Regions from separate parts of the Brevibacillus brevis NBRC 100599 genome, predicted to be linked through region 3. Evidence: predicted binding sites of a transcription regulator. Region 3 holds the regulator's gene; each other region holds the start of a gene.

Region 1 (7,838 bases), 190 kb from region 3:
ACATCCGATCGGCAGCTATGCATCATTCAGCTACAAAAAGCGGATCGCCAGAGGCGTTCGCACGCTATCACGTCAACACAAACGGCTGGCCGGGCATTGCCTATCATTTTGTGATTCAAAAGGATGGGGTGATTTATTGGTGCAACGATCCAGAGGCAATTTCCTACCATGTTGGCAACAGTAACCGTCATGCGCTAGGCATTTGCCTTGTCGGAGACTTCCGGACACAGAAACCGACGCCTGAGCAACTTGATGCCGCCAATCGCCTAATCCAGCACTTGCAGGTACAGATTCCAACAATGAAGCAGGTGCTTGGTCACCAGGAGTACCCCGGCTACGCTTGGAAAAACTGTCCTGCATTTCCGATGGGAACGTTCCGCACAAATTACTCACAATTTTTGCAAAAAGCTGTGGGGAAAGTGGATAAGCCTAAGCAGATTCCGGTTGCTATCAATCTGAATGGTACTTTACTCGCAGCAACGGGCTTTTTGCAGGAAGGCGTTTCTATGCTACCAGTCCGTGCGGTTGCCAATGCCGCTGGTGGAAAAGTGGAGTGGATTGAACAGACGAAGGACGTTCGCGTGAACGGGATGGATCTGAATGAAAGGGTGATTGATGGATCAGCTTATGCTCCTGCTCGTGAGTTGGCTGCCGCCTTTTGTCTACAGGTTGAGTGGGATGGAAGTAATAATACGGTGGGACTGAGAGGAGGAGTGTAGAATCATGAAAGACTTTCTGAAAAAGCACAAGAAATCTATGTTGCTTATTCTGGCTGGGACGCTGGCGATCGCGGGAACATATGCAGGGATCGGCGAAGAAGCACAGCAGCAGATACTGAAAGCCATTGAAAGCTTATTTTAACGAGTGCAGCCCTCCTTCGAAATATCCGGGGAGGGCTTTTTAATTTTTATTCCTCTTTGTTGAGTTGTTCTTTGAAACATTCTTCACAAAAGCCCAAGTCAACCAAGTATTCAAACTGGCGACCGCATCCTGCGCATGGGACTGTACTCACGGACATTCCTCCTTTCATGATTACTTGTTTAGACATTCTATATTTTACCATTCGGTCATATTAAACGTTGGAATGAGAGAGACTTTTCTTTGGAGTTTGAAAGGTAATCCCTCCTTTGGGGGTGTTATCCATCAATTCTATTGTTTACTTTTTTTAAAGAAGACAACAAAAAGTAAAACAACATTTAAAATTAATAATCCCATGAGCAGGTAATTTGTTGTAGCTAGATTTGCATTAAGAGAAGCAATTTCTCCTTTAACTTCGAGTAAAGAACTACTTGTTTTGTTGCCTGCCTCTCGAATACTTGCCGAAAAATCATTGAAATATTGGTGTAGTTCTGTAAAATCAGGCTTTTGCATAATGAAATCATCATCCTTTTTTTGCTTTTATAGTAAATTTTAAATACTTCGTATTGACGTAACCTTCTTCCATATTATACCATACGAATGTAAAATGTAAAATAATGGGAGGGTGTTACTTGTGAAACTTTTTAATTTTAAGTCGCTTTTTGCAAGTTTGCTTTGCGGAGCGTTAGTTTTATCTGCTTCTGGACTATCTAATACTGCTCATGCAGCAAAAAGTGTACAAGAAGTACAATTGAAGTTAACTTCTGTTGAGATTCAACTGAAGCCTAATCTAGAAATGGTTCGTACTGAAACCGGAGATACCGCAACAGTTAAATTAATTGACAGAAAAACTGGTGAAACAACGGAGACATATTCGGAGACAATCGAATCTGTTAAATCTGTGCAAGGGAAAGGTATTAATGCTGCCAGTGGAAATTACACTACAGTGACTGTGAAAAATAATAAAAAAGATGGCCCAGTAACTACAGAACTGGCCGCGAAGTTGAAAATCTACACTAATAGTTCTTTTAGACAAATCAATTCTATTGAAAGTAAAACTATGAAGATTACTAATTCTAACTCTGCTACGTTAGAGGATAAAGATATAGTGGCAATTTCAACTTCTGATAAATTTCCAACTCAAGAAGTTGAAATCAGCGGAAGTGCAACAATTACGTATAAGAGCACTAGCGCCGCAAGTGCAACGGGGGCTTTCAGCGTATCAGCACTAACTGCAGCAGGTTTTGAGGTTTCAATCACCGGTAGTCAAGAGTGGGAATTTTACGCACGCAAACCCGTTGATATAGGTCTCCGTTATAAAGTATAAAAACAAATACAAAAAAAGCTCCTCGACTCGGGGGAGCTTTTTTGTATTCAAAGAGGAAGGGGTGTTTTTATTCGTCAGGGACTTCCCAGCGCACTAAACGTCCAACCTTTCCAACTACTAAATACCCGTTTTGTCTTTCCCTCCACGCTTCGTTTCACTTCGGGAACGAATACTAACGAAATGTAAATAATATGGAGCGCTGGAACATTTTTATCTTGATTACAGAACGTAAGCCCTCATATAATGCAAGAACAAATGTTCGTGAAAAGGGTGATTAACATGGAGACAATCCAAGCAGTGATTGATGGCCAACTCCAAGCAATACCCGTTTTAACCCAAAAACACCTAAAAGCAATACGCAAAATCCGTACTGGGGCAAGTCCTGGATGCGCCCCTGACATTCTCCGAGATTTGATAGATGCTGGATTGGTGGAGGAGACTTCGAATGACCCTACTGTATGAACATCACTATGAGGAAGTTATGACTCATTTAACACCGGTTGATTCAGAAGCCTTGGCTGAAATGAATGTCATTATTTACGACTCCGTACGTAAAGACTATGCGGTCAACGTCAGTTGGCACGAGGACTGTATCCGTAGGGAATGGGGCGTGGTTAAAGACATCGACCGAATTGAGAACAAAATCAAGCTCGTTCGCGTTGATGGTGTATGGTGGGTGCCCATTGAAAAAATGCTGCAGGTTGAGCGGGTGTATTAGACAATGATTCACCCTGACCAATGGCGAGATATACTTCATGAAACGATCTTGTATGGCATGCTGTTTAAGGCTATCGCACTCGATGCCGAAAGCTTTAATCAAGACCAGTTCAAAATGTCATATCGTCCCATGTTGGATACCATATCAATGTGGGCGGAGAGGAAACACCACGAATATCGAAGTCAGTTTGGGAGGATGGGTGGGAAAATTCATATCCAAAGGACAACTGATAGTTTTCTATACTCTGTAGTTGTGACTGTCCGTGGCCGACAAGAAGAATGTCTCTATAACGTGTCGCATTTAAAAGCTGAATGCCAAGTTCGCCTTAACAATTATTTATACGACGCCAAGCAGCAAGCGAATGGGCGTGCATAGTAAATAGCGAAGGATTACAACAGCGAACCTCCCCACCCATTCAAAAATAAGGGTGGGTTTTTGTTATTTTGTATATTTGTGTATAATTGTTTCGTTTGTTAGAAAATAGGGAATTAAGTATGCTGAAAGAACTATTTTTGAAAGGGGACTGTACTTTTGGCACGAAGAAGGAAAAAGGGAGATGACCCGATAAGCCAGTTGGTCGGACTGCTTTCTTTATTTGCATTTGGCGGGGCGTATTACTATACAAATTCATTTATCATCGGTGGAATTGCTTTTGCTGCTGTAATGGGTGCTGCTCTTTGGATTTCTATTGCTCAGAGCGCAAAAAGAGAAGAGCGATTAAGGAAATCAGGAATACGCGAAATAGACAAAATGGATGGCCTACAATTCGAACAATACCTTGGACTGCTTTTTCGTTCGCAAGGGTATAAAGTAGAAGTAACACGTGCTTCAGGAGACTTCGGAGCTGATTTGATATTGCAAAAGAATGGCACTAAAACAGTTGTCCAAGCTAAGCGCTACTCTAAAAACGTTGGGATCGAAGCAATTCAGCAAGTCGTTGGGGCAATGAAACATTATGGTGCATTGGGTTCGTGGGTAGTAACTAATAGAGACTTCACAGATGCTGCTTATAAGCTGGCTGCCTCTAACGGGGTAAAATTGATCAATCGCGAAGCACTCATTGAAATGATTCTCCTGATGAACCCTACAGCAAAACCAGACCCTAAAAAGGTGATCGCACAATTCCAATCGAAAACACATATCTGCGACAAGTGTCGTAGCCAGATGGTCTTGAGAAAAGGGGCAAAAGGTGAATTCTATGGCTGTAAAGGATATCCGAAATGCAGAAATATTAAAGCAGCTCGGTAAAATCTAATACGTCGGGATATTAGGGGGACTTATTTTGAAACTTATAAAGATATTAGGATGGATTTTTGTACCTTACATAATGGTATTTGTTGATTGGAAACGGCTGGGGAAAATTGGTAAGCGTGTAGGGGCAACATGGGCCATATTAGCATTAATCATTGGGATAGCTGGCAGAGATACCAATAATAAACCAAATCCAAGTAATACAACTGAATCGGCCAATGTAATATCTGCAGCAGTAAATTCACCGAAAACAGAGGCCGTTAGTTCCTCTCGAACTGTAACCACAGATCAGCAGGGAGTTTCGGCGGCTACCGATGTAAATACTACTCAGAATACACAACGGATTCAAGCAAAGGTCTTGGAAGTGGTGGATGGAGATACTATCAAAGTAAAAATAAACGACAAAGAAGAGACTGTACGTTTTCTTCTAGTCGATACTCCTGAAACGAAGCACCCTAAATACGGGGTACAACCATTCGGTAAAGAAGCGAGTGACTTCACGAAGCAACTCCTTACTGAAAAGACTGTGGAGCTTGAACAGGATGTAAATAATGGTCCTGACAAATATGGACGACTTCTCTATTACATTTATGTAGATGGTAAATCGGTTCAAGAGCAATTACTGGAAAAGGGGTTGGCACGCGTCGCGTATGTGTACGTACCTAACGTGAAATATGTTGAACAGTACCGTAAAATTCAAGAACAAGCACAAAAAGCCGGAGTTGGAATTTGGTCAATTGAGAACTACGCCCAAGAGGATGGGTACCATTCGGATGTTGTAAAAAAGAACGAACCGGATCCCAGTAAAAACACCGTGGCTACCCAAACTTCACCGAAGCCGCAGCCTAATCCCCAACCCCAGCCAACTCCTCAGCAACCAGTACAGGAAGTGTATTATGCTAACTGTAGTGAGGCAAAAGCAGCAGGTGCAGCTCCTCTTTATAGAGGGGAGCCTGGGTACAGAGAGAAGTTAGATCGTGACAAAGACGGAGTTGCTTGTGAAAAGTAAGATTTAAACCTTCTCATTGGAGAGACATTCTATGGCGTATCATAATCAATTGTCACCAGTGAGGGTCGCGAGTATGTTTACATTCAGAGACAGATTAAAGCAAACGTCAAAATACGGAACTAGACAAAGAGTGGCATGATGCCATCACCAATATTATTTTATTTCTGGCTAATAAATAACCCGTCCCTATTTTGAGGGGACGGGTTATTGAAGTAACCTTTATTATTCAGAAATCATAAGTACAATCTTTTTGAAAATTTCAGGGGCTTGCTTAATTTCGGATGCTTCAATTTTTCCAAGCAGGAATCCGTAGCCCTCTACATCAGGGTAGTCATCTGATTGCCTTAGCTTCTCTTCTAATGAACCTTCCTCATAGTAAAGATCCCATGAATTATCTTTCAATTCAATGGCGATTCCCACATGCTCTTTTCCGTTGTGATCGATTTCCAGATGGTAATGTCGTAAATCTCGATGAAAAATATCATCAAATATCACGTTAATACTGTTCAATTTTTCTCGTAATAGAGTGGAAGAAGTTTGGGGTAGTCTTATATACAACTTAAAACCAATCTTTTCCCCGTTCAGTTTCATCATATCTATTTCATCGTACATAGGCATGCTGTCGCCCAATACATCAATGACTGCTTTTTTTATGTCATTGTGATTTGGAAATTCATTAAAGTACAACTCGCATAGATATCTAGTATAATCATCCGACAAAAATTAAACCTCCTACTTTTAATCCAACGTTTGCACAGGAATAACCAATTAATTAATTTCTACCATGGAAACTTAGGTAAGTCATTACCGAAGGGTACCAAGTAGGAGTGTACTATATATTTTTCCTAAATTGTTTACGCATTCGAGCAATATTGTTTACTGAAACTCGTGTTGATATTACTAAGCCGGTTATTCGTTTAGTACCTTTCTAGTTCAGAAAGGTAAAAAGATTTACTGGCAAAAATAAAATTTCAGAAGGGCCGCTTTATTCTATTCCTTCATTAATATAGCCAAATACTTCGATAGGTCATTTAAGGGCGTCGGGGGTGGAATCTTGCGATCATGTTCCCATTCGTATAGAGTGCGTTCACTTATTCCTAAAAGCGCAGCAAATTCTCTCTTTGTGTACCCATAGTACAATCGAGCTTTAATAATACGTTCCCCTAAACTTGATTCCGGCAGTTTCTCAAAACAACCTAGAAAAGCAACTGAGACGCCAAGCACTTTGGAAAGTCGTCTTAGGCTAGGAGGAGAAACTTTCAATTTATTAGCTTCTGCTAATCCAATTGTTCTTGTACACAAACCTGTGGCAGCGGCAAGATCGACCAAGTACATCTGCTTTGCTGTACGTGCTGCTCTAAGACGGCCACCAGGACTATCATCTATCATGTCTATAAATGGGGAAAAGGGTGTTTCCTTTTTAAATGATATTCCAAGGGTATTATCTTCAACCTTGCCCTTGTGGATTCTTTGGTACTCGAGAGAAGCAAACCTGCTCTTGCTCCCCTCAACAAATCTACAAATACCGCTCAAAGCTCTCAGGTCCCTTGTTAGACCGTATCGATCTGCACATCGAGGTGCCGAGAGTACCAGTTCAACTTCTTCACAACAGAAAAGCAGAGGAGTCCTCAAAAGACATTCAGCATCGAGTAGAACAAGCGAGAGCTGTTCAATGCGAAAGATACCAATATCGTCCCGGATGTCCTTTTAACAGTGTGATGAATGGAGAAGAACTACGCCAATTTGCGCAACTAGATAAAGAAGGGCAGGAGATGCTGCAGCTTGCCTTCGAGACATTAGGTTTAAGTGCAAGAGCATACGATAGAATTGTGAAAGTGGCGAGGACAATTGCAGATCTAGATGGGGCTTCCCGTGTAGATGCTGCACATGTAGCAGAAGCAATTCGTTACAGAGCCTTGGACCGAGGGCTACTTTTTTAATGGAGCGGGGACATGATCAAAGCAGAGCACAGTATCTGATAAAGGGATAAAACAAGTAGGGGGTTAAGTAAACCATTCTTTAAAGAGGGAACTAAAGTTAATAACATAATAAAGCGAGACAGTATTCAATAATCAAGTAGAGTAAACGAATAAAAGTAGATTCAAGGTGGTAATAAAATTTACTAGTACAACATTTTTGAGACAAAATGTTGCTGAAATGTCTTTGATAAATTACCTGGAGGGTTGTTAATGAAGGTATTCCGTCATCTAAGAATCTTGATTCAATACTTCTTTGTGATAGGCTTTCTGTTCGATTGCTCCCATATGTAGAATCCGGATATGATTCGGATGTGATTCGATTGGCATTCAGTAGAAAATTGCTCATTTCCTAAGCAACAAAGTCTTGGTTCCCTCAATTTTGGTTCCTCAACTATTGCTGCTTCGATGCAAAGTTTGTTTTCTTAGCTGCATAGTCACATCTGCAAAGATGTCAACACCAGTCCAAATTGTCAAATAGTCAAGTTTTCGAGGTAAAAAATTGGTTAGTCTGCATGCGCCTGTAAATGAACACACCACATACAGACTAACCACTTCACTACCAATAAAGTAACAGTAAATACTTTTGAAACCTAATCCTACACAATCGTAACAACATAAAACACAAACTCCCCACATTCCCCATTATCCCAAGGCCGACAATACTTCACTGAAATCGACGTCATTCCTCGCCGCAAA
Region 2 (7,838 bases), 1.6 Mb from region 3:
GTTTTACATCTTTGCCGTTCTCATCTTTAAAAGTACGCTCCAGGATTTCGTAAGGAGTGAACATGTTTTTGTCATTGTTAGGGTTTTTGTCCTTGTCGTCTACATAGACGTTGGCGTTAATATAAGGGAATTTCGCACCTTTCAAGCTGGTGCCCAAGAAGTCCAAACCAAAGTTGAACTCGTGGTTACCGATATTGGCAACATCATAGTCCATCAGGTTCATTGCTTTGTAAGCAGGGTGAGTATCTCCGGCTTTCAACGGGTCAATTTTTGCCACGTAGTCGCCCAATGGGTTTCCTTGCAACAAGTCACCGTTGTCGATCAGGATGCTGTTTTTCGCTTCTTCTCTTGCTTTTTTGACCAATGTCGCTGTTTTTGCGAGGCCAAACTCGTCTGTGTTTTTGTCTTGATAGTAGTCATAGTTCACGATGTTGGTGTGGATATCTGTCGTTTCCAAAAGGCGGAGCTTGAGGACAGAACCTGTTTGCGCGCTTACAGGAGTAAGAGGAAAAGAGAGTGCGCCAACAACCAAAGAAGTGCTGAGGAGAAAAGCAGTCAGCATTTTTTTGTTCGTTTTTTTCATGTTTGAAATGACCTCCATAAGTTTACAATAATGCCAAGCAAAAATAGTTTATCATTAGATTTGAAGGCTGGATAGATAGCTAGATGAAATAGTATATTAATTTTTTGTATTGACAAAAGTAAAAAAATATAACGTCAATCCCACTTTAGTCGCGTATGCCCCTGTTTCTTTGTGGCAATGATAGGAAGAAAAGTCTATAAAAGAAGGGGTTCTATTTGACTGAGAAGAAAAAATGGATGGTTTACGCGACGTGGGGTGTAGCTTTCGTTACAGGCGTCGTAGCCGGCATCGTATTTCTGGGTAAAGATGGAAACGATTCAGGTCTTACGCGCTTACTGAACCATACTGGTATAGCAGATGTAGTTGCAGGTAATTCGTACGAACTGGTTTTAACCCGCCATTATTTGTGTGGGGTGCGAGATGAAGATCATGTATCGGTTCGTCCGAATCAACTGGCAGACGCCATGGGCAACTATAATGGATGGGAAATTGTACAAGCCGAGCCCGTCAAGATGCTCTTAATGAAACGCGAGCAGGATATAGCGCCAGCGTGCAAGGAGAATGGACATATCGGAATAGCTGCGGACGGCATGCTTGCCCTGTTTCATGGTCTGCCCGCTGAACAAGATGTCGTGCAAACCTTTTATCGAATCGATACGGCAAAAATGGAAGCGAGTCTGCCAAAAGAGGAATGGGAGAATCTGAAACGGGGGATTCGCATTCGGAACTTGGCAGAGTATAACAGTGTATTGTCTACCTATGGCGAATACCAATGGAGCGGACAATGAATACGGGTAAACCGAAAAGAAATCCCTTTCGAGCCTTTCGTGTAACAAGCGCGTATGGACTGGAAAGGGATTTTTGTTTCCATGGCTACGGATTTAGTTCAACCGCAATGATTCGCCAGCGTTCCCCCGGGACTTCACGGCGCAAAAGAAACTTCCATGTTCGTCGAAAATTCCCGCCTTCCTCTGCGATGTACGCGAGCCGAACAGGAACCTCTATCAAGAGGGGACCACGTTCGTCTGAAGGGATGACGATTTCTGACGTTCGCACAGATTCGATCGCGGACAGTTCTTCTGGAAGTGTGAAACCGTCTGTTGTCATTCGCATCGAATGGGTGTCGTGCTCATGCAGAGCGGTGAGGAAATAGCCGACCAATTCTTCAGGTGACGCCCCTTTTAGTGTAGTTGCAAGTGCTCCGGAGGCTTTGAGAATCATCATGCTGTGACTGGGATCGGGCTCTGAGCGTCGATGGGTGGAGCTGCCAAAAAAGTGGATGCAAAAATGCCCCGGGAATTCATTTCCCTTAATCGCACCAGCACCATGAGGCATTCCGTGCATAGACGCTGCAAAATAAGTACCGTCTACCTCTACCAGAATGGCTCTGCGCTTCCACGACCATTTTCCCTGATAAATGTTCTTCATGATCTGTGTATCCTTGCGCGTCAACGGTTGAACATCGGCATGGCGACTACCTGCTCTGCGCTGGACATCAAAACGTTGTCCTGTCTCTAAATCAATTACCGTACCGAACTCCATCCGTTTTAACGTTTTTTTCACCTGTTCCCAAGGAATGGCTTGTGCAAAATGGACTGCCTCTACGGACTTGACCATTTCTTCGATCTGCTGGCGAACATCATTTGCCAACACATAGCGACGTGGCATTTCTTTTTCATAAAGCTGACCATCGTGATCATATACATACATTCGTTTTTTTACGGTCAATGTAGCGCGTACCCAGTGTGGGTTATAGGAGGCAACTTCGATAGCAGAGCCCAATATCCGCTTCGTAAATTGCTTTTGATCAGGGAAGGACATGGTCGTTTGGAAGGAGGAATCGGGTGACACCGATACGGTGACCATGATGTCATTCTTGATCTTGGCAAGCGCATAGTATGGCATGGACAGTGCGATTGCGAGAAAATAGATACAAAAAATAAGGACTTTGCTGCGCAACAACCAACACCTCCACAGCTTATCGTTTCAATAAGATGTCTGACATATGTGGCGTAAATCTTGGTATCATAACACCATTGCGCTTACGCCATACTGATTTCATACGGTGATCGAAGGAGGAGTCTTTAGACCATGTCTACCATGCCTAGAGGTAGCTACAAAGACCAGTTCCATCAGCGTTTGTACGTTCAGTTGAACCAGGGGCACAACAAGCTCAATTACCAACAGATCAATAAGATCAAAGAGCACATGCAAAGTGGCGTAGACGACTATGCCCACATGCAGCATGATGTGTCGGATTCATTCGGAATGAACAAACACTAACAGACGCCGTATAACCCGTTCCTTTTATTGGGAGCGGGTTTTTTTATATTTCTGTTCAAAAGTCGACTTTTTGAACTTGGATATGAAATGGAAATACACGTTCGCTTTTTGGGTGCTTTGTGTTACAGTAGAGAGTAGAATCTTTGCTCACGGAGAGTGGACTATGCGCATTTTAGGAATTGACCCTGGCATTGCGATTGTTGGCTTCGGGGTTGTGGATAAAGAGGGCAGCCAATTGCGTCCCGTCCAATATGGAAGCATTCAAACAGAAGCTGGATTGCCAGTACCGCTTAGATTGAAACAGATTTTTGAGGCAATGCAGAGCCTTCTGGAAACCTATCGTCCCGATGAAATGTCCGTCGAAAAGCTTTTCTTTAATAAAAACGTGACGACGGCCTTTACAGTTGGTCAAGCGCGAGGGGTTATTATCCTTGCAGCAGAGCTGGCTGGTGTGCCGGTCTATGAATATACCCCGATGCAGGTCAAGCAAGCTGTGACTGGATACGGGGGAGCAGAGAAGAAGCAAATACAGGAAATGACGAAGCTCCTATTGCGGTTAAAAGAAGTACCAAAGCCTGACGACGTGGCGGACGCATTGGGCATTGCGATTACGCACGCACAGTTTCGAGCGTTCATTTCCATTTCGGAAGGGGTCAAGAAATGATTGATTTTGTAGAAGGTACACTTAGTTATCTCGATTCGGAATACATAGTTATCGAAACGGGTGGAATTGGTTATCGACTGTTTTGCCCAAACCCGTACCAATTCGTTCGGTATGAAGGCAACAAAACCAAATTGTTTACCCACCACCACGTGCGGGAAGATGCCATCCTGCTGTACGGCTTCGCTACCCGTGACGAACGCGATTTGTTCCGCAAGCTGCTCGATGTTAGCGGAATTGGTCCAAAGGGCGGATTGGCTATTCTGGCCGCTGCAACGCCTGAGCAGCTAGTGATGGCGGTTCAACAGGAGAATGTTACCTATTTGACGAAATTTCCGGGGATTGGGAAAAAGACGGCCCAACGCATTATCCTCGATTTGAAGGATAAATTGGTAGGGTACACACCATCTGCGATTTTGACTGTTGCAGCGGGTGATTTGACAGCAGGCGAGCAAGCTGTGTCTGCACTGAACGAAGCGCTCGATGCATTGACTGCACTGGGTTACTCTGATGGTGAACTGCAAAAAATCAGAAACACGCTGTCTGAGAAATCAAAAGAGGGCGATGGTGTAGAAAAGCTCATCAAACAAGGGCTTGCGTTGCTCATGAGGGGGTAGGATTTTGGATTCTCGGATCATCACGACGCATATGAATTGGGAAGAAGATGCGGCGGAGCTGAGCCTCCGTCCTCGTTATTTAAACGAATACATCGGTCAGCAGCATGTGAAGGAAAACCTGAAAATTTTTATTGAAGCGGCCAAAATGCGGAAAGAGTCGTTGGACCACGTACTGCTGTACGGTCCTCCTGGTCTGGGGAAGACGACTCTGTCGCAAATTATTGCAAATGAGCTGGGTGTGAATATCCGCACGACTTCTGGTCCAGCAATTGAACGCCCCGGTGATTTGGCAGCGATTTTGACGAATTTGCAAGAAGGCGATGTCCTGTTTATTGACGAGATTCACAGACTGAACCGAAGCGTCGAGGAAGTTCTGTATCCGGCGATGGAGGATTTTGCGCTGGACATCATTATCGGTAAAGGGCCAAGCGCTCGCAGTGTTCGTTTGGATTTACCGCCATTTACACTAGTCGGGGCTACGACGCGGGCTGGAATGCTCTCCGCGCCGCTTCGAGATCGCTTTGGGGTTGTCAATCGCTTGGAATTCTATACTGTTCCGGAACTGACCTTTATCGTTTCACGGGCAGCCGACATCCTGCAGGTCGTCATTCGAGAAGGCGGGGCAGAGGAGATTGCCAGACGTTCACGGGGAACACCCCGGGTGGCAAACCGTTTGCTGAAGCGGGTTCGCGATTTTGCCCAAGTAAAAGGCGAAGGCGTCATTACGACAGAGATTGCCAAAGAAGCGCTGGAAAGATTGCAAGTAGATGCCTGCGGTCTCGATCATATTGACCACAAACTGTTGCTAGCGATTATTGATCGTTTTGACGGTGGGCCGGTTGGACTGGATACGATCGCAGCAACAATCGGAGAAGAGTCACAGACGGTGGAAGATGTTTGCGAGCCGTACCTCATGCAGATTGGCTTTATGCAGCGGACGCCACGGGGGCGTGTACTCACCCCAAGTGCGTACCAACACTTTGGTCGGGAGATGAAATCGTGAATCCTGTAGCCAAGCTACTTATTATTGGTGGTGCTGCTTTAATCGTAATCGGTCTGTTGTGGCAGGTAGGAGGCAGATTTTTGCCGCTGGGACGTTTGCCGGGAGATATCGTGGTAGAAAAGGAAAACGTCAAATTCTACTTTCCGATTGTGACTTGTATTGTGATTAGCATCGTCCTGTCTCTTGGCATGTATCTATTTCGGTTGTTTAAATAAGCAAGTGTGTAGGCCATCGGAGCTCATCGTTCCGGTGGTTTTTTTGTGTGTGCGGGCGTTTGGTCCCATTTTACGAAAAAGGCAGGAGATCAGCCGACGATTGTCGAAAAAACAAGTGGGAAGACATGCCAATTTTTGTTGAAAATCAGGTGAAGAAAGGACAATGGACGACATGAGAAAGAAATGGATGGGGAAAGTCCTTTCGGTGGGCCTGCTATCAGTAGTTCTCGTAGGAGGACATGAACCAGCGCAGGCAGCCGGCGACAATATTAGGGTTGCGCTATTTGTGGATACAGGACAAGGATATCGAGGAGTAGTTCCTTCCGTTACGCTAACTGCTGCAAATGGAATGGAGGTCGTGCTCAATGGACCCGAAGGCAAGACAGATTTACCCGAATTAAAGGGAGATGCAGCTCGTTACCGAGTTGATGAATATCATCTGATCGTTGCCGAAACAGGTGACTGGAATCGCGCACAGCAGATTGCACAGCAATTGAGCCAACGAAAATACGAGGGTTCGATCCAGGTGGCAAAACGTAACGGTCAGACCGTCTATCAGGTTGTAAGCGGAACGTACGACACGTATCAGGCTGCTGCGAATCAGGCAAAAACAGTTGCCCAAGCAATCGGGCAGAATCCGCTGGTAAAAGGCCCGCATCGACTCGAAGCGGGTAAATTCAAAAGCTTAAAGGAAGCGCAAGAATGGCAAGCGTCCTTTGAAGCAGCGGGTATTCCTGCTTATCCCGTGATGGTATCAGAGGGGGATAAAGTAAAGTATGCGGTTTGGATCGGTGATGAGGTTAGTCCTGATGCTTTGAAAGAATTGAAACGAAGAGCAAACGCTGCATTCCCTTCTTTCTCCTATCAGGAGCCAGACAGCCATTCATATGTTATATTGAAGCAGGATGTATACGGATCATCGGATGAAGTGATTTGGAAGTATGTATTCTCCCCTCAAGTTAAGCTGACCGTTGAAGCGAATAAAGCAGACGATGAAGCGGTGATTGGCGTTGTGGAACGAGAGCAGCGCACATATCGGGGTGAGATGGAGCTGTCGGAATACAATGGTCACTTGACGCTAGTAAATGAGCTTCCGATGGAAGAGTATCTGTATGGCGTCGTTGGCTCTGAAATGGCTCCAGGCTGGCCAATAGAAGCATTGAAAACGCAGGCAGTCCTGTCGAGAACTCGTGCTGTGTGGCAAGGCAATAAGTATGGTGTTGCCAATGTGTCCGATACGGTTTTCGAACAAGCGTATTATGGCTATACAAAAGAGTCTGATGATGTGCGTGAGGCCGTCGACGAGACGGAAGGCGAAGTCATTTACTACCAAGGCAAACCAGCCGAGTCGCTCTTCTATTCCAACGCAGGCGGTATGACAGCGGATGGCACAGAAGTATGGGGCAATCCCGTTCCTTATTTGCGATCTGTCGAGAGTAAAGACACCTATCCAATGGATAATGCAAGCGTATGGTATCGTGTGGCTTTAGCGGATGGTACGAGCGGCTATGTACGAAATGATCTGGTAACCGAAACAGGCCAGAGCAATTCAGCCGGACAAAGAATGGCGGTCATTTCGACCGAGAATACCAATTTGCGCTCGGGTCCAAGTACAACGACGAATCGGGTGTTGTCCGTACTCCCTACTGGTGCAGAGGTAACGATCCTCTCAGAAGTAAAAGAAGAAAATGCGTATTCGTGGACGCGTGGTCCGTTTACCGCTACAGAGATCGCAGCCATGATCAATGCGGCGCATGACAAGAACAAAGCTCCACGCATTTCAGGAAACGTAACGAGCCTGAAAGTGACAGAGCGCGGTCCATCTGGACGTGTGATCGCGATGGAAGCAAACGGGAAGCCAATCGTCGTTTCTTCACCGGATGCTTTCCGTTCTGTTTTTCAACAAGGTGGCTCCCCTCTTCGCAGCACGAAGTTTGAAGTAGAAAAGATCAATGGTTCGCAATTCATCTTCCGTGGTACTGGCTTTGGGCACGGACTTGGTGTTTCGCAATACGGAGCACGTGCGATGGCAGAGGAAGGGTATGACTACAAAGATATCTTGCAACACTACTACCAGGATGTGACAATCGAAAAGTAAGTCGTTTGCCACAAGATCTACCGCAAAAAGGAGTAACGATTTCGTGGACGTGCAACAATTTGATTTTGATTTGCCGGAGCATTTGATCGCCCAGCACCCGCTAGAAGACCGAACTTCATCGAGATTGCTCGTGTTAGAGAAACAAACAGGCAATATCGTTCATCAGCAATTTACCCATTTAATCGATCACCTCCAAGCAGGGGACGTACTCGTCATGAATGACAGCCGCGTTTTACCTGCCAGATTGATAGGGGAAAAGACTGACACTGGTGCGAAAATAGAAATCCTTTTGTTGAAATCACTTGGTGAGGATCGTTGGGAGACGCTGGTGAAGCCCGGGAAGCGGATGAAGCCGGGGACAGAAGTGGTTTTTGGTAA
Region 3 (7,838 bases):
CTGACATGAGTGTACAAGGTTACCTGGATAGATTATTTGTTCATAAAGAGCATCAGGGGCAAGGAATTGCTTCAGCATTGGTAGACACACTTGAATCTGAAGCCAAAAAATTAGGTCTAACCGAAATAGAAACCGATTCGAGTATTACCGCTAGACCCTTTTTTGAAAGAAAAGGGTACATCGTAGTAAAATCGCAAATCGTTGAACGCAATAGCACTAAGCTGATGAATTTTAGAATGAAGAAAAGTTTACGCTAACGAGAGACGAAAGCTGAATACAAAAAACAAAAAGTCGGTAATCCTGAGAACAGGAAGCTGGTTACGTCGGCCAGCTGAGTGCCCTGATTACTCTTTAAATGAAACCATAGTAACATTCTGATCTTTTTCGTTCACCGTTAAAACAACCTCACTTGCATAGCGTGAGAGAAATAGGAGAAAGGGGGATTCTAGCAGGTAGTCACTGAGCACCCAGTTCGTGGGGGATATGGAGACCTCGTCACACGTTTTGAATGGTCTATTCATAAAGTCCCAGAGCCTTTTGTGATCCGGTTGGGGAAGGTAGGTAGTCTGCTTGATAAAGGAATCCCTGTCTATTTGGAACAGCTTTATGCTTAGGAGATTACTACGTTCACATTCTCCCTGTAGATAAAAATCGCTTACCAGAGGATTAATCTTACTTGTATGTATGACCGATTCGATAAAAGAACGCTTTATATTCGGCTTTAAATCCTCCAGCCTAATTTCCTCCATCTTTCCATTTGTGCATATTCCCCGTACTTTCGTAAACAGGCTTGTGAAATTGACGGAAGCATACGCTTCTATCTCGGGATCGTTGTGGGCCGGAATCCGATAAGCAGTATGTTCATGAACAACAAAAGGGGCGATGGCCCATTGCAGGACGATATCATGGATAAAATCTGGGGGCTCCTGAAGCCCACTTGACTCGAATCTCTTAAATGAGAAGTCGACGTTTGTTTCTACCCGATTCTCTCCAGTGAGGAGCGGTAGCTCTATCAGCCAATCCATATAGTATGTCCTCCTTAATGATCGGTTGCAACGCCAGTCACTGTTTACCCCTTATGATCCCAGCAAGTTGATAGATTTGCTAGCAGATTAATCCTTTCGTAGGGGCTGAACTCTTTGGCGTAATTCCTGTTCGGTCAACGACTCCAATTGCAACAAGGCCTCATACGGATCATCACCCGGAATATGAAAGTATCGAGCAAATGCAGGTTCTGTTTTGAGGCCGTCTTGCTTCAGAGCCCTGATATGTATACACGCATCCAAGCCCCCTATATGTAATAATCGTGCTTCGATGTCCATATGACGATAGGCGTTTTGCTTTTCGACTGCAACCGGTTGAGCAAACAATTCAAACCAAAAGCCAGCTGTGAAAAACGAAATAACGCACGTGGGAATCCCTTTTAGATCGAGTTTTGTCACTTCAAAGCTGGTTAAGCAGCCAAACGCTTTACGGACAACCTGCTCAAACTGATCCAGATCACGACTCTCACAAATAATATCCAGATCGCTTTGCTCAACATCAATGTCCAATGGGATGGTTCCGGCAAGCACTGGACGGTAATCGGCTAGTACTTCCATGATATGCGTCTGTTGAATCGCTTTCCACGCCGCTTTTTGGCGCATCGTTCCTCTGCCCAGGTAAGAGAGATCATGCCAATTTTTCATGAAACTACCCCCATGTCTACTTTCTTTTAAAATAGTGTAGACAAAAGTGAATAAACGCGCAACGAAATTGGTAATCACTCGTATACCTAAATGAAGGGAGTGTAGTGGATGGAAATATTTTTGTGGGTCGTGGTTGTGTTATTGTTCCTGCTAAGCATCGCAGGAATTTTCTTGCCCGTTTTACCTGATACGATCTTGTTGTGGGGGGGCTTTTTGCTCTATCACTTTTTCATTGCAGATCCTGGAGCGGGATTGCCGGCATCCTTTTGGTGGGGAATGGTCGTTCTAAGCATTCTGCTTTACGGTGCTGACTTGCTGACGAACATGTACTTTGTGAAAAAGTACGGGGGGTCCAAGTGGTCGTCCATAGCTGCTGCCGCCGGAATTATCCTCGGGATTTTCGTTTTCCCACCGTTTGGTATGCTGATCTTGCCGTTCGTATTCGTCGTTCTCGTAGAGTTGATGGTACAGAAGCAGTCAATGGAGCGAGCAGTGAAAGCGGGGGTAGGCTCACTAATTGGATTTTTGGGCAGTGCGGTCGTAAAAGTCATCTTGCAAGTTACGATGATCATCTGGTTTTTTATCGCCAGATAACATATAGAAAACAAAAAGGACAGCCGAGGCTGTCCTTTTTTACGTGGAAACTAGTGAATGAGGCGATAGACACCAATGACTTTACCGAGAATGGTGACATGCTCCAGAATGATCGGTTCCATCGTGGCATTTTCCGGTTGGAGACGGAAGTGGTTCTTTTCTTTGAAAAATCTTTTGACGGTCGCTTCATCTTCTTCTGTCATAGCTACGACAATGTCACCATTGTTCGCTACGTGCTGTTGGCGAACAATGACGTAGTCTCCGTCGAGAATCCCGGCATCAATCATGCTATTCCCGGAGACGCGCAGCATGTAGACCTTGTCGGAAGTCACGATATTGTCTGGAAGCGGGAAGTATTCTTCCACATCCTCAATGGCTGTAATGGGTTGTCCAGCGGTTACTTTTCCGATTACTGGCACACGGACGACAGAGTCTTCGAAATTGTCTTGAAAACGATCTTCATCTGAAAGCAATTCGATGGCGCGAGGTTTGGTAGGATCTCGACGAATGAGGCCTTTTTTCTCTAAGCGTGCCAAATGACCATGTACCGTTGAGCTGGAAGCGAGGCCAACTGCCTCTCCAATTTCACGTACAGAAGGCGGATATCCTTTATCACGAACTTCCTTTCGTATGAACTCGATGATGGCTTGTTGTCTACTCGATAATTTTGACATAGAAAGACACCCCTGATTTCTCGAACATATTTTCCTATATTATACCATGGGAGCTTGCGTTCGACAAACATAAGTTCGTTTCGTTGTTGACATGAACATATGTTCTCATTTATTATGAGCTTACAAGAGAACAGAACGTATGTTTGTAAGGAGGCCATTATCATGAATTCATCGACAGTACGTAATCGTTTCGAGAAAAAAGAAGAACGTCGTGTTCGTTTTGGTATCACGAGAGGTCAAGCACTCTTGTTTCTTATTACATTTACTCTCTTTTTTTACTTGTTGACCGAACTAGTGTTTGCTGCTTCACCAATGGACGAGCCACAAGGCATAGAAGTAACCGTACAATCCGGAGATAGTCTATGGTCGTTAGCTGTTCGCTACTCAGATCAGCATACGGATGTTCGTGACTATATCATAGAAATTAAGGAAGCGAACGGCTTGGATAGCAACTGGATTTACCCGGGTCAGACTCTGATCATGCCTGATATGCCGTAAGTGTTCGGCTGTCTTGCGGGATCACTCGAATGTGGTATAATGAAGCGGCACTACTACAGAGTGGGAGGAACCAGCAGTGGTATCTGACGCAGAAATTAAACGCATTAACGAATTGGTCAAAAAATCTCGCGAAGAAGGTTTAACCGAAGAGGAAAAGCTCGAGCAAAAAGCATTGCGCCAAAAGTACATTGACGCCGTTAAGCTTTCACTGAGAGCAAATTTGGATTCCATCCGTTATGTGGAAGACCTTGAAGAAAATAAGCCAAAACAGTAAGATAACAATTACTGATACGACAGACATCCTCGCTTGACGCTAGGGTGTCTTTTTCTGTGACATACATAACGCTTTGATAGCCAGGGAGGGAAAGCGATGGCGTGGATAGCTGTGGCGGTTGGCGGAGCAGTTGGCTCTCTTGTGCGCTACCTATTGTCTTTACTCGCAAATCAGCCGGAATGGCCGTGGGGAACCTGGATCGCCAATGTTTGTGGATCCTTGATCATTGGCATCTTGTTCGTGCTGGGGAAAGAACGTGGCATTTTATCTCCAACACTCTATCTCTTATTTGCAACGGGTGTCATGGGAGGATTTACGACTTTCTCTAGCTTCTCCTTGGAAGTGGTCACTTTTTGGGGAGAAGGACATCTGTTGCGGGGCACATTATATGCTCTTCTCAGTTTGGGAGTCGGTCTACTTTCATGTGCGGTTGGAATATGGCTGGCTAGGCAATGGTCCTGATACGTACACGATACATGTGAGGGGGAATGAAGGTGAGTACACAGCATCGTGATTATGAATGGGAACAAAAAAAGCTGGATGAAACCATTTCAGCTATTGATGAAGAAATGGAGCAGCTTCGCAATGAAATTCGCGAGGCAACCGATGACTATGTGAAACAGGTCGTTAACTCTAAAAAGGCAAAGGATTTGCGCTACCTGGAAGATCAGGGGCGAGAGAAGCCTTATTTCGGCAGAGTGGACTTCTTGAAGGATGAAATCTACGAGCTGGATCAGGTCTACATAGGAAAACGGGGAATTGTACGCAGCGATACATTTGATTCTGTCGTCGTGGATTGGCGTGCGCCTATCGCCAGTCTTTATTATTCTGGTGAGAGCAAAGACGCGTTTTATCGGATGGGACGCGAGATCGTGCGTGGAGAAGTTCGATTAAAGCGTAATTTTGCGATTGAAGACGGGAAGATCGTCGGTATCTATGATGGAGCGGTAAAAGAAACAATTAACCGCGAAATGGGGCATCCTGACGAGTTTTTGCAGGAGGGCTTCATCGATGAATTTTTGGCAGCCAATTTAAATCAGGCGAACGATAGCAGACTAAAAGACATCGTCGCTACCATTCAATCCGAGCAAAATGATATTATTCGGGCGGAAAAAGAACGGCCCATTGTCGTGCAAGGTGTAGCGGGGAGCGGAAAAACGACGATTGCGCTGCACCGGCTCTCCTATTTGATTTATAACTTCCAGGATTCCATGATGTCCAAAAAATTCATGGTGTTTGCGCCAAACCGGATGTTTCTTACCTATATATCCGAGGTTTTGCCGGAGTTGGGAGTCGATGACGTTCAACAGTCTACCTTTGTAGATTGGGCAGCGCGTCTTGTGAAGCCTCTGCTGCCAAAAGGGTGGAGAATCGTGAGTCCCGATAAGCCTCTTCAATTGTTCTTCGAAGAAGGGCAGGACGAGCGCCAGCAAGAAATGACGCGAAACAGGCTTCGCTTCAAAGGATCGCTCGCTTGTCGGGAGGCGCTGGAGCAATACATTCGGCATATCGTCGAAACGAGAATCCCTTTTAAGAAACTCAGCTTTTTATACAACAAAACAAAGCAAGTCTTTTCCATTCCGGGTGATTTTATTCGCCAATGCTTCTTGGAGCAATTCGCCAATATGCCGTATCATCGTCGAGTAGAAGCGCTTCGCAAGCATTTAAAACAAGAAATGAACAAGCAATTATTTGCCCATTTACGAGAACGAAAAGTCGATTTGGACAAAGAAGGCTTGTACAAATTCGAGAAAATGCTGGAGCAAATCCTGGATACGTACCTGACTTCGTTTCCAAGACTGGAAATCTTCACAGCTTATCGCGAGCTGATTGCTGATGAGGAATTGCTGCGCAAACTCGCACCTGCTGACATTTCAGACGAAGTTGTGCGTGATGTGACTCAGTCAAGTGCTGCGCTGTTTGCAGAGGAGCGATTGGAGCCCGAAGATATCGCGCCATTGCTATACTTGCAGCATATTGTGGAAGGAATGAATAAGGCGGAGCATTTTGATCATACGGTCGTGGATGAAGCACAAGACTTGAGTGCGTTAGAAATAGCTGTCATTGCATTGGCAACCAAGCGAAACTCGCTCACGATCGTGGGAGATATTGCGCAAGGCATTCATAGCTACCGAGGAATTCATGCTTGGGAAGAGTTGACCAAGGGGATATTTGCGCAGCTGTTTCCTTCCTATTATACGTTGTCGCAAAGCTATCGTTCGACAATTGAGATTATGCGCTGTGCTAACGAAGTGTTGCGGCAAATTGAATTGCCCGAGACGGTATTGGCAAAACCGGTTTTGCGTCATGGTGAAAAACCAATCATGGTCAAGGCTCGTTCACGAGCGCAACTGTGGGAGGACATCTCTTCGCGTGTGGCAGACTACCAGTCGGAAGGCTTCAAAACGATTGCGATCGTAGCGAAAACGATCCTAGCGAGTAAAAAAGCACATAAAGGCCTGCAAGACAAGATAGCTGATCTGACTCTGTTAGGCAGCAAGGATAACCAATTTCCAGGTGGCGTAACCGTCATGCCTGCTTTTTTAACAAAAGGCTTGCAGTTTGATGTGGTCATTTTGCTGGATGTGGACGCCTATCAAAATAATGAATGGGACGCGAAGCTATTGTATGTCGCGATGACACGTCCAGTCCATCGGCTTGTTATGACGCAGGTTGATGACGTTTCTTCACCGTTGCTAATAGATTTACCAACAGCGCTCTACACCATGGCTACTGACGAATAAGAATCGACTCATCAAAGAAAACCCTCTGCTTGTAAAAAAACAGAGGGTTTATCTGTATCATGCTTAGTGGTCGCCTGTGTTACCTTTAGAAGGGTTCGTAATCACAAAACCTTCTTGTGGCAAGAAGAGGTAATCAATGACGACGCCATCCAGCAAAGGCTCATCCTTTTTCACGATCACATCGATCTCTTTGTCGGTAGAGATCACAACATCTTCTTCTGTTGGCTTGTCCAGAGCGAGTCCGTAATGTGCATGATCACCGTGAGCGTGCGTAATATAAACGCGCAGTTTCAATTCTTTGTCTTCTTCTTGCTCGATGATTGGAGCCAATTGCTTGGCAGCGTTACGAGTGATTTTTAGTTTCACAGGTCAAATCCCCTAACTGTATGTAAGTTACCCCTCCATCTTAGCAAGAGGGAAATCAGGATGCAATGTTGAAAGTGTTACGATATGACTAGAGAATGACAACAGGGTGGGGGAGAGTCATTTATGAAAATCGATTTGCGAAGTGATACCGTTACGAAGCCAACCGAGGAGATGCTTCGAGCAATGGCGGAAGCGGAGGTTGGGGATGATGTTTACCGGGAGGACCCAACTGTCAATCGTTTGGAAGCGATCGCGGCTGAAATACTCGGAAAGGAAGCTGCGCTGTTCGTAACAAGTGGCACGCAAGGTAATCAGGTCGCTGTTTTGACGCATTGTGTCAACGGAGACGAAGTCATTGCGGAAGCGGATTCGCACATTTTTTACTATGAAGGCGGCGCAATGTCGGCATTGGCTGGCGTGCAAACACGGACGCTGGTTGGTGAACGCGGTGCTCTGCGTGCAGAAGAGGTAGAGAGGGCGATTCGGGGCAACAATATCCATTTTCCTCGGACAAAATTGATCTGTCTCGAAAATACACATAATCGCGCGGGCGGGGCGGTAATCTCTGTTGAGCAAATGAAGAACGTCTATGATATCGCGCAAAAACACGGTGTTCCCGTTCATTTGGACGGTGCTCGTCTCTTCAATGCGGCTGTGGCACTAGGTGTTGCAGTCAGTGAGCTAAGCGTTTATGCCGATACCGTTCAGATTTGCTTGTCCAAAGGGCTGAGTGCTCCAGTTGGTTCCATTTTGGCTGGTGAACGTGCGTTTATCGAAGAAGCGAGATGGTGGAGAAAAAAATTAGGCGGTGGATTGCGTCAGGCAGGGTATTTGGCAGCGCCGGGCATCATCGCTCTGACACAAATGACCGATCGATTGGCAGAAGACCATGAACGGGCACAGCAATTGGCAAAAGGCTTGCGCCAGCTATCGCTTCAGGTGGAGCAAGTCGAGACGAATATCGTGCTGGTGAATACGGACTCGATTGGACAAACAGCTG

Evidence for each region. The regulator LexA, encoded in region 3, represses DNA repair genes until DNA is damaged. The targets are predictions, from matches to a motif close to CGAACATATGTTCG.
Region 1: a site for LexA is predicted at 2,434-2,447, ahead of BBR47_RS17620 (YolD-like family protein). Genes of this name have one in related genera too.
Region 2: a site for LexA is predicted at 2,957-2,970, ahead of ruvC (crossover junction endodeoxyribonuclease RuvC). Genes of this name have one in related genera too.

The regions. Positions count from the first base shown of each region.
Region 1 is NC_012491.1:3,709,640-3,717,477, reverse strand. It holds gene BBR47_RS17640 (N-acetylmuramoyl-L-alanine amidase) at 1-719, shown strand, start outside; gene BBR47_RS31290 (hypothetical protein) at 724-861, shown strand; gene BBR47_RS31645 (DUF2797 domain-containing protein) at 908-1,012, opposite strand; gene BBR47_RS17635 (hypothetical protein) at 1,150-1,371, opposite strand; gene BBR47_RS17630 (hypothetical protein) at 1,493-2,185, shown strand; gene BBR47_RS17620 (YolD-like family protein) at 2,631-2,903, shown strand; gene BBR47_RS17610 (restriction endonuclease) at 3,435-4,151, shown strand; gene BBR47_RS17605 (thermonuclease family protein) at 4,186-5,163, shown strand; gene BBR47_RS17600 (hypothetical protein) at 5,386-5,883, opposite strand; gene BBR47_RS17595 (helix-turn-helix domain-containing protein) at 6,154-6,498, opposite strand; partial or broken gene BBR47_RS31640 (hypothetical protein) at 6,588-6,698, shown strand; gene BBR47_RS30415 (ATP-binding protein) at 6,711-7,103, shown strand; gene BBR47_RS17585 (protease inhibitor I42 family protein) at 7,739-7,838, opposite strand, start outside.
Region 2 is NC_012491.1:1,954,986-1,962,823, forward strand. It holds gene BBR47_RS09605 (bifunctional 2',3'-cyclic-nucleotide 2'-phosphodiesterase/3'-nucleotidase) at 1-583, opposite strand, end outside; gene BBR47_RS09610 (BofC C-terminal domain-containing protein) at 799-1,371, shown strand; gene BBR47_RS09615 (hypothetical protein) at 1,457-2,542, opposite strand; gene BBR47_RS09620 (hypothetical protein) at 2,675-2,866, shown strand; gene ruvC (crossover junction endodeoxyribonuclease RuvC) at 3,030-3,530, shown strand; gene ruvA (Holliday junction branch migration protein RuvA) at 3,527-4,144, shown strand; gene ruvB (Holliday junction branch migration DNA helicase RuvB) at 4,149-5,147, shown strand; gene BBR47_RS09640 (DUF2905 domain-containing protein) at 5,144-5,362, shown strand; gene BBR47_RS09645 (SpoIID/LytB domain-containing protein) at 5,526-7,460, shown strand; gene queA (tRNA preQ1(34) S-adenosylmethionine ribosyltransferase-isomerase QueA) at 7,504-7,838, shown strand, end outside.
Region 3 is NC_012491.1:3,518,978-3,526,815, reverse strand. It holds gene BBR47_RS16675 (GNAT family N-acetyltransferase) at 1-257, shown strand, start outside; gene BBR47_RS16670 (hypothetical protein) at 345-1,025, opposite strand; gene BBR47_RS16665 (DUF4269 domain-containing protein) at 1,113-1,688, opposite strand; gene BBR47_RS16660 (DUF456 domain-containing protein) at 1,797-2,282, shown strand; gene lexA (transcriptional repressor LexA) at 2,333-2,956, opposite strand; gene yneA (cell division suppressor protein YneA) at 3,119-3,454, shown strand; gene BBR47_RS16645 (DUF896 domain-containing protein) at 3,531-3,728, shown strand; gene crcB (fluoride efflux transporter CrcB) at 3,825-4,190, shown strand; gene BBR47_RS16635 (HelD family protein) at 4,223-6,472, shown strand; gene BBR47_RS16630 (HesB/IscA family protein) at 6,536-6,838, opposite strand; gene ltaE (low-specificity L-threonine aldolase) at 6,962-7,838, shown strand, end outside.